DNA from 4 places in the Klebsiella sp. NPDC088457 genome. Region 1 is predicted to be linked to each of the others. Evidence: predicted binding sites of a transcription regulator. Region 1 holds the regulator's gene; each other region holds the start of a gene.

Region 1 (3,131 bases):
CAGCATGTCGACCTGCTGGTCGGCGTAGTGCCGATCGTCAATCTGGAGTGGATTCAGAAGCTGATCCGCGATACCAGCGAACGCGGCCATTCCCGTGAAGCGGTGATGGACTCCGTGGTGCGTTCGATGGAAGACTATATCAACTTCATCACCCCGCAGTTCTCGCGTACCCATATCAACTTCCAGCGCGTCCCCACCGTCGATACTTCCAACCCGTTTGCGGCGAAAGGCATCCCGTCGCTGGATGAAAGCTTTGTGGTGATTCATTTCCGCAATCTGCAGGATATCGATTTCCCGTGGCTGTTAGCGATGCTGCAGGGGTCGTTTATCTCGCATATCAATACGCTGGTGGTGCCGGGCGGAAAGATGGGGCTGGCAATGGAGCTCATCATGGCGCCGCTGGTCGAACGGCTGATGGAAGGGAAGAAAATCAGTTAACCACGTTAAAAGACCCCGGGCGCCTGGCGCTAAGCGGGGTTTTCGTTCTTCACTCACGGCTCCCGGATAAGGCGTTTGCGCCGCTCTCCGGGAAAGGCTGCTTAGCCTTCCACCACTTCATAGGTGTGGGTGATATTCACCGTTTTTTGCAGCATCAGCGCCACCGAGCAGTATTTCTCCGCCGACAGGTCCACCGCACGAGCGACGGCCGCCTCTTTCAGCTCATTTCCGGTGACGATAAAATGCATGTTGATATGGGTAAACAGGCGCGGCGCCTCTTCCCGGCGTTCAGACGTCAGCTTCACTTCACAGTTGCTCACATTGTGACGCCCTTTCTGCAAAATCGACACGACATCGATCGCGCTGCATCCGCCCGCCGCCATCAGCACCATCTCCATCGGGCTTGGCGCTTTATCCCCGGAGTTGCCGTCCATCAGAACCTGGTGGCCTGACGCGGACTCTCCGATGAAGGTTAACCCTTCAACCCATTTCACACGAGCTTGCATAAAATTTAACTCCAAGGTTGCAATTTTCCTGACAGATTACGCGCACATAACAATTCTCGCAACGGAAGGCGACCTGCGTCATGCTGAAGCGAGACACCAGGAGACATGCGGCGAAAGCTATGCTAAAACAGTCGGGATGCTACAGTATTACATTGATGTACTGCATGTATGCAGAGGAGTTCACATTACAGGCTGAAGAAAACTCACCAGCCGTTTCCCAGGCATAGGGAAACAATACGATTGCATGCCCGGATGCCGTGTAGTGTCGGCACCCGGAGATAGCTTATAACAGAGGATAACCGCGCATGGTGCTTGGCAAACCGCAAACAGACCCTACCCTCGAATGGTTCTTGTCTCATTGCCATATTCATAAGTACCCATCTAAAAGCACGCTGATCCACCAGGGTGAAAAAGCAGAAACGTTGTACTACATCGTCAAAGGCTCTGTGGCTGTGCTCATCAAGGATGAAGAGGGTAAAGAGATGATCCTCTCTTACCTCAACCAGGGCGATTTCATCGGTGAATTAGGCTTGTTTGAAGAAGGCCAGGAGCGTAGCGCCTGGGTACGTGCGAAAACCGCATGTGAAGTGGCCGAAATCTCCTACAAAAAATTCCGTCAGCTGATCCAGGTAAACCCGGATATTCTGATGCGTCTGTCATCGCAGATGGCTCGTCGTCTGCAGGTAACCTCAGAAAAAGTGGGTAACCTCGCCTTCCTCGACGTTACCGGCCGTATCGCTCAGACGCTGCTGAACCTGGCGAAACAACCGGACGCCATGACCCACCCGGACGGGATGCAAATTAAAATTACCCGTCAGGAAATCGGTCAGATCGTGGGCTGTTCCCGTGAAACCGTTGGCCGTATTCTGAAGATGCTGGAAGATCAGAATCTGATCTCTGCGCACGGTAAAACCATCGTCGTTTACGGTACCCGTTAAGTCGATAAAACGGCGTGTTGTACCCACAATACGCCGTTTTTGTTTCCCCTCGATGTGGCGCAGGCTGATTTACCACCCGGAAGTCAACTATGCACTGCGGCAAACGCTGGTGCTGTGCTTGCCTGTCGCAATCGGACTCCTGCTCGGTCATTTACAACAGGGTCTGCTGTTCTCGCTGGTGCCTGCCTGTTGCAACGTCGCCGGTCTGGACACGCCGCATAAGCGCTTTTTTAAACGCCTGATCGTCGGCGGCTCCCTGTTTGCCGGCTGTAGTCTGGTCGTCCAGCTGCTGCTGCAGCAGGATATCCCGTTACCGTTAATTCTCAGCGGCCTGGCGCTACTCCTTGGCGTCACGGCAGAAATCAGCTCCCTGCACGCCAGACTCTTGCCCGCCTCGCTGATTGCCGCGATCTTCACTCTGAGCCTTGCCGGGAATATGCCTGTCTGGGAGCCGCTGCTGATCTATGCTCTCGGCACGTTGTGGTACGGCCTGTTTAACTGGTTTTGGTTCTGGCTTTGGCGCGAACAGCCGCTACGTGAATCGCTAAGCCTGCTCTATCGCGAGCTGGCCAACTACTGCGAAGCCAAATACAGCCTGTTGACTCAGCATATCGATCCGGCCACCTCGCTGCCGCCGCTGCTCATCCGCCAGCAGAAGGTCGTGGACCTGATCACCCAGTGCTATCAGCAGATGCATATGCTGGCGGCAAATCAACACAATGACCACAAACGCCTGCTGCGGGCGTTTCAGGTGGCGCTGGATCTTCAGGAACATATCTCCGTCAGCCTGCATCAGCCCGAAGAAGTACAAAAGCTGGTGGAACGCAGCCATGCGGAAGCGGTGATTCGCTGGAATGCGCAAACCGTTGCCGCCCGCCTGCGGGTGCTGGCGGATGACATCCTTTATCATCGTTATCCGCAGCGCTTTAATATGGACAAGCAAATCGGCGCGCTGGAGAAAATCGCCTCGCAGCATCCCGATAACCCGGTCGGGCAGTTCTGCGCCTGGCACTTTAGCCGTATCGCCCAGGTGCTAAGAACCCAGCGCCCGCTGTATGCCCGTAATCTGATGGCCGATAAAGAACGCCGTCTGCCGTTACTGCCGGCGCTGAGGAACTACCTCTCGTTGAAATCGCCGGCGCTGCGCAACGCCGCGCGCATCTGCGTCATGCTCACCGCCGCCAGCCTGATGGGCAGCGCCCTGAACCTGCCCAAACCCTACTGGATCCTGATGACGGTGCTTTTCGTC
Region 2 (3,131 bases), on a different contig from region 1:
CGCTCAAATCAACCAGCGAACCGCTGCCCAGATCGACCACCACCGGAATACCTGACTCGCGGCCAATCGCCGCCAGCTCCGCCTCATCCACCGCTTTGGTGAAGCCCTCAATGCTGTAGTTGCTGGTGTGGACCTTCATCAACAGTCCGGTATGGTCATTCACGGCCTGGCGATAATCTTTGGCGTGGGTGCGGTTGGTGGTGCCGACTTCGTGCAGGAGGCAGCCCGCCTGGCGCATCACATCGGGGATCCGGAACGCGCCGCCGATCTCCACCAGCTCGCCGCGCGAGAGCACCACTTCTTTACCGTTGGCCGTTGCCGCCAGCATCAACAGCACCGCCGCCGCGTTGTTGTTAACGATGCAGGCATCTTCAGCACCGGTGATACGGCACAGCAGCTCCGCCAGCGCCCGATCGCGATGCCCCCGCCCGCCATCATCCAGGCTGTACTCGAGCGTCACCGGCGCGCGCATCGCCTGCGCTACCGCGTCAACCGCCGCTTCAGCCTGAATCGCGCGTCCCAGGTTAGTGTGCAACACCGTCCCGGTCAGATTAAAAACCGGACGCAGTGCGCTGTGCCGGGTCTGCGCCAGGCGCCGCCCGGTTTCCGCGGGCCAGTCGTCGCACCAGGCCGGTAGCGCCTGAATCTGGCGAATGTGCTGCCGGGCTTCATCAAGCATCTGGCGCAGCAGCGCCACCACCTGGGCGTGACCATATTGGGCCAACACAGCAGAAAAAGCGGGGTCGCGGAGCAAACGATCGGTGGCCGGAAGCCGGGTATAAAGCGCACGAATATCGGTAGTCATGAATGGACCTGGCGGTAAGTTATTTTCCCCCCTCCCGACGGGAGAGGGAGTCAACAATCAGCGGCGATTGTAACGCCTCCGGGCGGAAACTGTTACCGGCCTGGGTCAAGTCCTTGGCGGTTCTGTACGGGCAAAGCTGGGACGCTGAAAGAGCGACTCAACCAGTTTGATCAGCTGAGGGCGCGTCGCACACCAGCCTGGCGCCACGCGGCGAAAGTTGAGATAAGCAATCGCGCAGGCCGCGGAAATCGTCGCCAGGTTGACCTCACCGGGGCGCAGGCTACCGTTGACAATATTCGCCTCCAGCGCATCCAGGCCGCGGGCCACCTTCTCACGCTGGCGCAGCAGTTCGCCTTCCGACTGCTGCGCCGCCGGACGAGCCTTTTCACGCACCAGCGCCTGCGCCGCTTCCATCACGCCGTCGGCCAGCGCTTCGAACTGACGCACTTTCAGCGCCGCTTTCGCCTCGGACGGCACCATCGCCGGCGTGACATCAAGCAGTTCAAGATATTGGGCAATGACTGGCGAGCCGTACCAGCATTCGCCGTCGTCGGTGACCAGCGCCGGCACTTTACCAAGCGGGTTAAATTTCGCGACACCGTTGACATCGTTGTAGGGGAACTCGTTAACAAACTCGAAAGGAATCTCTTTTTCCAGCAGGATGACGGAAATTTTGCGCACAAAGGGACTGGTATAGCTGCCGATCAGTTTCATTGCCTGCTCCTTTTGCCAACAAAAAGGTAAGTATGGTTCAGGCGCAGGCAAAAGGCAGAGGAGAGTTCACCGCGCAGAGGGTCGTATAAGTATTCACGATGTCGGCCAGCAAGCGGAGCATATCGCGCGGCAGAACCTGCCGGAGATCACATGTGGAAAAATCAGCTGAAATATTTTGTGATTAACATCACATATAAATAATTAATATCGGTCACAATTTTGTGACGTTTATCACACAAAACAGCATTAAAGGCGCGAATCTCTCCAGATGGAGGCTCTTTGCACAATTGTTTTGTGATGCAGATCACTATATTTACCCACCAACCACCTACATTTACGTGACATATATCACAAAAAATCCCGCTGACTGGACAGTTTAACGATTCAGTGCCAGATTTCGCATTATCAATCAGGGTCCGGCTACCTCTGCCGCCACATTAACAACAAGCCTCAGGCTTTTAGCCTACGCGATAAGCAAAACAGAAGAAGGGGTGTTTTATGTCATCCGATATCAAGATCAAGGTGCAAAGCTTTGGTCGATTCCTCAGCAATATGGTGATGCCGAATATAGGCGCGTTTATCGCGTGGGGTATCATCACCGCGCTATTCATTCCAACAGGGTGGTTGCCGAACGAAACGCTGGCGAAGCTGGTCGGCCCAATGATTACCTATCTGTTACCGCTGTTGATCGGTTATACCGGCGGTAAACTGATTGGCGGCGAGCGCGGCGGTGTCGTCGGCGCGATCACCACCATGGGCGTCATCGTCGGCGCGGACATGCCGATGTTCCTCGGCGCAATGATTGCCGGCCCTCTCGGCGGCTGGGCCATCAAACGCTTTGACGGCTGGGTCGACGGTAAGATCAAGTCCGGCTTTGAAATGCTGGTAAACAACTTCTCCGCCGGTATCATCGGGATGATCCTCGCGATTCTGGCCTTCCTCGGCATTGGCCCGGCGGTTGAAGTCCTGTCCAAAATTCTGGCGGCGGGCGTTAACTTCATGGTTGTCCATGACATGCTGCCGCTGGCGTCGATCTTTGTTGAACCGGCGAAAATCCTGTTCCTGAATAACGCCATCAACCACGGTATCTTCTCGCCGCTGGGTATCCAGCAGTCCCACGAACTGGGCAAATCAATCTTCTTCCTGATTGAAGCCAACCCGGGTCCGGGTATGGGCGTGCTGCTGGCGTACATGTTCTTTGGTCGCGGTAACGCCAAGCAGTCCGCTGGCGGCGCTGCAATCATCCACTTCCTGGGCGGTATCCACGAAATTTACTTCCCGTACGTGCTGATGAACCCGCGTCTGATTCTCGCGGTTATCCTCGGCGGTATGACCGGCGTATTCACCCTGACCATCCTCAACGGCGGTCTGGTTTCTCCGGCCTCTCCAGGCTCCATCCTGGCCGTACTGGCGATGACCCCGAAAGGTGCTTACTTCGCTAACATCGCCGCGATTGTCGCCGCAATGGCCGTCTCCTTCGTCGTCTCCGCCATTCTGCTGAAAACCAGCAAAGTGAAAGAAGAAGATGATATCGATGCCGCGACCCGTCGCATGCAGGATATGAAAGCAGAATCCAAAGGCGCAGCCACTCCGCTGGCCGCGGGTGATGTCG
Region 3 (3,131 bases), on a different contig from region 1:
AACAATCTTTCCCTAATAGCGGGCAATAGCGGCGGCAATGTCCGCGGAGGTTTTCAAGGTGCGGATTTCATTAAATACCACCAGCGCTTCATGATATTCTTTACGCAAATAGCTGAGCCACTGTTTGATTCGTGCCACATGGTACAGTCCGGTATCGCCCTGTTTTTCCAGACGGGTATATTTTTGCAGCAGCGCAACGACCTGCGGCCACGGCATGCGCGGCTCGTTGTATTTTATCACCCGGCTTAAATTCGGCACGTTAAGCGCGCCGCGGCCAATCATCACCGAGTCGCAGCCGGTGGCCGCCAGGCAATCCTGCGCGCTTTGCCAGTCCCAGATTTCACCGTTGGCAATCACCGGAATCGACAGCCGCTGGCGGATTTCACCAATTGCCGCCCAGTTGATGCGTTCCGCTTTATACGCATCTTCTTTGGTACGCCCATGCACGACGAGCTCCGTCGCTCCGGCCTGCTGCACCGCATCAGCAATTTCAAACCGACGCGCCCCGCTGTCCCAGCCCAGACGGATTTTGACCGTCACCGGCAGATGGGCGGGTACCGCTTCGCGCATCGCCCTGGCGCCACGATAAATCAGCTCCGGGTCTTTGAGCAACGTCGCCCCGCCGCCGCTGCCGTTAACCAGCTTTGACGGACAGCCGCAGTTAAGATCGACGCCCCAGGAGCCCAGCTCTACCGCCCGCGCGGCGTTTTCCGCCAGCCACTGCGGGTACTGGCCGAGCAGTTGCACCCGCACGCGCGTACCGGAAGGCGTCCGGCTATGGTGATGAAGCTCCGGGCAGAGCCTGTAGAACGATTTTACCGGCAGCAGCTGATCCACCACGCGTAAAAACTCGGTGATGCACAGATCGTAATCATTCACTTCGGTCAGCAGCTCGCGCACCAGCGAATCGAGCACGCCTTCCATCGGCGCCAGTAAAACACGCATATCGTTATCCGGGAAAAAAAGAGGCGCTATGTTAACGCCTCTGCCTGCGGGTTAAAAGGGGCTTTAGCGAGAGATCAGGCCATCGTCTTGCCGGTCGGCTCACCGTGCTGTCTATCATTTCAATAGCCTGCCGACGGTTGAAAGCGGAAACCTGCTGCAAAGCCGTAAGATGATCTCTATGCTTTTATCATAGCTGGTCCAATCTGATGGTCGACAACGCGCGCAGGGAACACATTATCTACCGCGCCTGCGGGTGTTCCAGTTCCGTCGCTCTATTCCAGGTATGCGTAGAATTCATGATGTGATCGGTAGCACATTTCAAGGTTTAATTGTATGATGAATTCGGTTCATCAAGGGTTATTACCATGAGTAAATCGCTGAATATTATCTGGCAGTATCTACGGGCTTTTGTCCTGATCTATGCCTGTTTATACGCCGGGATTTTTATTGCCTCCCTGCTGCCGATGACTATCCCCGGCAGCATTATCGGGATGCTGATTTTGTTCGTTCTGCTGGCGCTGCAGATTATGCCGCCGAAATGGGTCAACCCCGGCTGTAACGTGCTGATTCGTTACATGGCGCTGCTGTTCGTGCCCATCGGCGTGGGCGTCATGCAATACTGGGATTTGCTGCGCGCGCAGCTGGGCCCGGTGGCGATCTCCTGCGCCATCAGTACACTGGTGGTTTTTTTGGTGGTGAGCTGGAGCTCGCACCTGGTCCACGGCGAACGTAAAGTGATCGGACAAAAAGAGGACATCAAAGATGATGCATGAAATCTGGTGGTCTTTGCCGCTGACGCTAATCGTTTTTTTCCTCGCCCGTAAGCTGGCCGCGCGGTTTAAATTCCCGCTGCTCAACCCGCTGCTGGTGGCGATGGTGGTAATCATCCCCTTTTTGCTCATCAGCGGAATCTCCTACGATCGCTATTTTCAGGGCAGCAAAATTCTCAACGACCTGCTTCAGCCGGCGGTCGTGGCGCTGGCCTTTCCCTTATACGAACAGTTGCACCAAATCCGCGCCCGCTGGAAATCGATCATTACGATCTGCTTTATCGGCAGCGTCGTGGCCATGATTACCGGAACCAGCGTTGCTCTGCTGATGGGGGCGACGCCGCAAATCGCCGCGTCGATTATGCCAAAATCGGTCACCACGCCCATTGCGATGGCGGTCAGCGGCAGCATTGGCGGTATTCCGGCGATCAGCGCGGTGTGCGTGATTTTCGTGGGTATTCTCGGGGCGGTATTCGGCCATACGCTGCTTAACCTGATGCGTATCCGCACCAAAGCCGCGCGCGGGCTGTCGATGGGTACCGCATCGCATGCGCTGGGCACCGCCCGCTGTGCGGAGCTGGATTATCAGGAAGGGGCGTTCAGCTCGCTGGCGCTGGTGCTCTGCGGGATTATTACTTCGCTGATCGCCCCCTTTTTGTTTCCGCTGGTGCTGGCGATAGTCGGATAAATGTGATTCAAATCACATTTATCAGTGCAACATAACAAAGTTGCATAAACAATGAGATATTAATCACATATACGAGCCATCACCGCCCGTACACTAGATTCCCATTACATTGTTATGAGGCAACGCCATGCACCCACGTTTTCAAGCTGCTCTTCCTCTCCTGGCGGCAGACCTGCAAGCGGCCATCGCCCCGATGCTGACCGACCCGCATTTTCCAGCACTGCTGGATGCCGGGCAGGTCACAGCGCTGCGCAACGCCACAGGGCTGGACGAAGACGCGCTGGCCTTTGCGCTGCTGCCGCTCGCCGCGGCCTGCGCGCGCGCCGACCTCTCCCATTTTAACGTTGGCGCCATCGCCCGCGGGATCAGCGGCAGCTGGTATTTCGGCGGTAACATGGAATTCCCCGGCGCAACCATGCAGCAAACCGTCCACGCGGAACAGAGTGCCATCAGCCATGCCTGGCTGCGCGGCGAAAAGTCCCTGCTGGCGATCACCGTCAACTACACCCCCTGCGGCCACTGCCGTCAGTTTATGAATGAGCTGAACAGCAGCCAGGTCCTGCGTATCCATCTGCCGGGCCGCGAGGCGCACTCCCTACAGCACTACCTGCCGGATGCTTTCGGCCCGAAGGATCTGGCGATCAAAACGCTGCTGATGGATGAGCAGGACCATGGTTTTCCGCTGACCGGCGATGCGCTGACCCAGGCGGCTATTCAGGCGGCCAACC
Region 4 (3,131 bases), on a different contig from region 1:
TGTAAGATCAGACCCAGCATTGCAATAAGCGCAATCAGTATCGAAGCCTGCCCTAAAAAATCTTTGACTATAAAATGAATAATAGCGTCCATGTAACACCTCACGATTACTTGTTTTTCATATAAGCAAGGATTTTTTCTTCTATCTCATTCTTATCCGTCAGTTTATTTAATATGATAACTTTTTTCTTTTGTTCCTCGCTGGCGTCGGCATTTAAAATATCGGCAAACATTTTTTGTGTAAGAATGAAATCATATTTAAAAGATGATGCTTCAGAAACCGTCGTATGATCGATATCGGCATCAATCTGTAACTTCTTTAATACTGCTTTCGCGCTCATCTCAATAGCAAAACTTGAGCCAAGGCCACAGCCACATACGCAGAGTACTTTAAGCATTTTAAATACCTCAGATAAGTTGAGTTAGTTTAGCCAGTTTGTAGATGTCGCTTTCTTGATCTACTAAACGTCTTTCAGAATCTTCAAGATCGAGCGGAATCGCTCTATTGTTGTTATTAATAACTATGATTTTATTAGTCAGACCGCTGTTGATACATCTCACCACTTCTTCAGCTAATATTGCACCTTCAATAATTTCCTCGCCGGTTGGCATCCCGCTTCTTAAACCATATCCTAAAATCGTTTTTCTGATACGAATACCAATCTTGTGCTCGATTTTGCCAATCATAGTATCAATCGCCCCCTGGAATCCTGGGGTATATTCTTTGGTGTAGCCTTCTGAGCAGAGGATTATCACGCTATTCTGCTGTTTTATTTTACATTTAATACGACTGGCCAGCTCGTCGATATCCCATATGGCTTCAGGAATTAAGGCAATATCGGCATTACTTTTCAGCGCGGCCTGAAGCGTCAGTTCGCCGCAGTATCCCCCTAGCAGCTCAATCATAAATACACGCCCCGGCAGCCCGCGCCCGGTATTACGTAGTTTGGCGACCTCAGCAATAACCTGTTCACAGGCGGTAGAAAACCCCACTGTATAACTGTTACCGGCAATATCATTATCAATCGTCATACCGATTCCGTAACAATTTATACCGTAGCCACTCAGATTCTTTAGAAACTGAAATGAACCATCGCCGCCTCCCATAATCAGACAATCCAGTTTTTTACTACGAATATTTTTAACTATTTTTTCGTAGTCAGATTTTCTGCATTTATCCTCTTTTCTGCCGGAAGAAACTAACGGCACGGCGGAGATTGAAAAATCGACTAAATCTCTGGTTGATATTTCCTTGGCACAGTTGCCGATCAAACCATTAATACCACTATCAAAAATAACAATTTCTGTTTCAGTCATTCGATTGATCTGAAAAAGAAAATTATTCATGCCGCTGACGTCGCCACCACTAATTACCAAACCAATTTTCATGGTGCCCTCAGGTTATTTACTCAGCTCTTAAGGTGAAATCGATTCTAATAGTGGGCATATTATTTTTTTTGAACCCCATCACATATTTGTGAGATTTCAGGGCTCAAAAGGTTATTGACAGGTTAAAAATACATAAAAAATTGTGATCATAATCACTAATATTTAGAGCGTTTTTAAAGCCAAATTTTTTAACCATATGTTTTTATTTATCTTTTTTGTCAGGCTCTATTTTTTAAAAAGTGTGTATTTTGCCAAAAAATCGGCGTATTCATTTTGTGATAAGTTTCACATTAAATACGGAGATGAGGGGAAAAGAACCGGGAAATAACCAGTGGATGAACGCTGGCAATAGCCAGGAGATACCACCGCGGGAGGGAAGTCGCAAGTGAAGAGGTTTTTTTCCCGGGAATGAACTATCGACCGACGGAACATAATCCCCTGTCAAGGTAGCGGCTTTACTACACCTGCAGATTACGTTAGCTCATGGGTTAAACGACAAAAAGCAAAAAGGGGCTACCTTTCGGTAACCCCTTCTTTTATTTGGCGGAAGCGTAGAGATTCGAACTCTAGAACCCTTTCGGGTCGCCGGTTTTCAAGACCGGTGCCTTCAACCGCTCGGCCACGCTTCCGGTATGGGGCGCACTATAAACACCTCGGCGTAGCCTGTAAAGCCCGATTTTGTTCAACTGCCTTAAAATCAACCAAAAATGCGTTATTCGTCTGAAATACAGGCAGTTTGCGTAAAAAATCAACGCCAATCGGGCGGGTGATGGTTAATGTTTTTTGATGTACATATCTTTCGTGAAATAGTAGCCCAGCTTATCCGGCGTAAATCCTCCCACCCACGGCTTCACCAGGTGGGTACGAACATAATGATAAACCGGCACCGCCGGGACATCTTTCCCCAGCAGATCCTCGGCCTGCTGATAGAACTGGCCACGGGTAACAACATCCGGCGCCTTAGCCGCGCTTTTTAACGCTTCATCATAGGCCGGGTTGCTGTACTGGCTGGTGTTTTCACTATCGCCGGTGCGGAAGTTATTCAGGAAGGTGGCGGCATCGTCATAATCAGCAATCCACGCGTAGCGCACCGCATCAAAATTATGCGTATGCATGGTATCGAGCATCGTCTTCCACTCTTGATTCTGCAGCTTCGCCTCTACGCCGAGGTTTTTCTTCCACATCGAACTGACGGCAATCGCCACCCGCTGATGTGATTCCGACGTGTTATACAGCAGATTGAATACCAGCGGATGACTGTCGCTGTACCCGGCTTCGCTCAGCAGCTTTTTGGCCTCGGCTATACGTCTATCGCGCGGCCAGCTGGCATAATCTGGATTTTGCAGTTTTACGCCGCCAATATCAGGCTGGCTGATCAACCACGCCGGACGCTGCCCCTGCCCCAGCACTTTTTCAGCGATGATGTCTTTATCCAGCGCCATATTCAGCGCCAGTCGGACCCGCGGATCGTTAAAGGGCGCTCTGGTGGTATTGAACTCGTAATAGTAGGTCGCCAGCTGCGGCGAAACGTTCAGCTGATCGCCCATGGTCTTTTTGAGCTGAGCGAACTGGTTAATCGGCACCGTATAAACGATGTCGATTTCACCGGCTTTATAGCGGTTAACGTCAGCCGCTTCCGAATGAATCGGCAGCCAGGTCACTTTATTGATGACGGTATGAGCATTATCCCAGTAGCGCGGGTTACGTTCGGCCACAATCCGCTCGTTGACCACCCATGCGGAA

The links. Region 1 encodes CRP, which controls carbon source genes, mostly activating them, when cyclic AMP is high. Its sites were predicted from a motif close to ATGTGANNNNNNTCACAT; they were not measured.
Region 2: a site for CRP is predicted at 1,695-1,712, ahead of ACI2JR_RS25450 (glutathione S-transferase). Genes of this name have one in related genera too.
Region 3: a site for CRP is predicted at 1,245-1,262, ahead of ACI2JR_RS11815 (CidA/LrgA family protein). Genes of this name have one in related genera too.
Region 4: a site for CRP is predicted at 1,662-1,679, ahead of ACI2JR_RS07325 (6-phosphofructokinase). Genes of this name have one in related genera too.

What each region holds. Positions count from the first base shown of each region.
Region 1 is NZ_JBJDNH010000019.1:42,314-45,444, forward strand. It holds gene ACI2JR_RS13895 (phosphoribulokinase) at 1-438, shown strand, start outside; gene ACI2JR_RS13900 (OsmC family protein) at 540-944, opposite strand; gene crp (cAMP-activated global transcriptional regulator CRP) at 1,250-1,882, shown strand; gene ACI2JR_RS13910 (YccS/YhfK family putative transporter) at 1,935-3,131, shown strand, end outside.
Region 2 is NZ_JBJDNH010000060.1:14,270-17,400, reverse strand. It holds gene selA (L-seryl-tRNA(Sec) selenium transferase) at 1-805, opposite strand, end outside; gene ACI2JR_RS25450 (glutathione S-transferase) at 911-1,519, opposite strand; gene ACI2JR_RS25445 (PTS mannitol transporter subunit IICBA) at 2,018-3,131, shown strand, end outside.
Region 3 is NZ_JBJDNH010000015.1:66,583-69,713, reverse strand. It holds gene dusC (tRNA dihydrouridine(16) synthase DusC) at 13-945, opposite strand; gene ACI2JR_RS11815 (CidA/LrgA family protein) at 1,311-1,718, shown strand; gene ACI2JR_RS11810 (CidB/LrgB family autolysis modulator) at 1,708-2,403, shown strand; gene cdd (cytidine deaminase) at 2,531-3,131, shown strand, end outside.
Region 4 is NZ_JBJDNH010000008.1:105,723-108,853, forward strand. It holds gene ACI2JR_RS07315 (PTS sugar transporter subunit IIC) at 1-92, opposite strand, end outside; gene ACI2JR_RS07320 (PTS sugar transporter subunit IIB) at 107-397, opposite strand; gene ACI2JR_RS07325 (6-phosphofructokinase) at 408-1,388, opposite strand; tRNA gene ACI2JR_RS07330 (tRNA-Ser) at 1,930-2,017, opposite strand; gene ACI2JR_RS07335 (ABC transporter substrate-binding protein) at 2,162-3,131, opposite strand, start outside.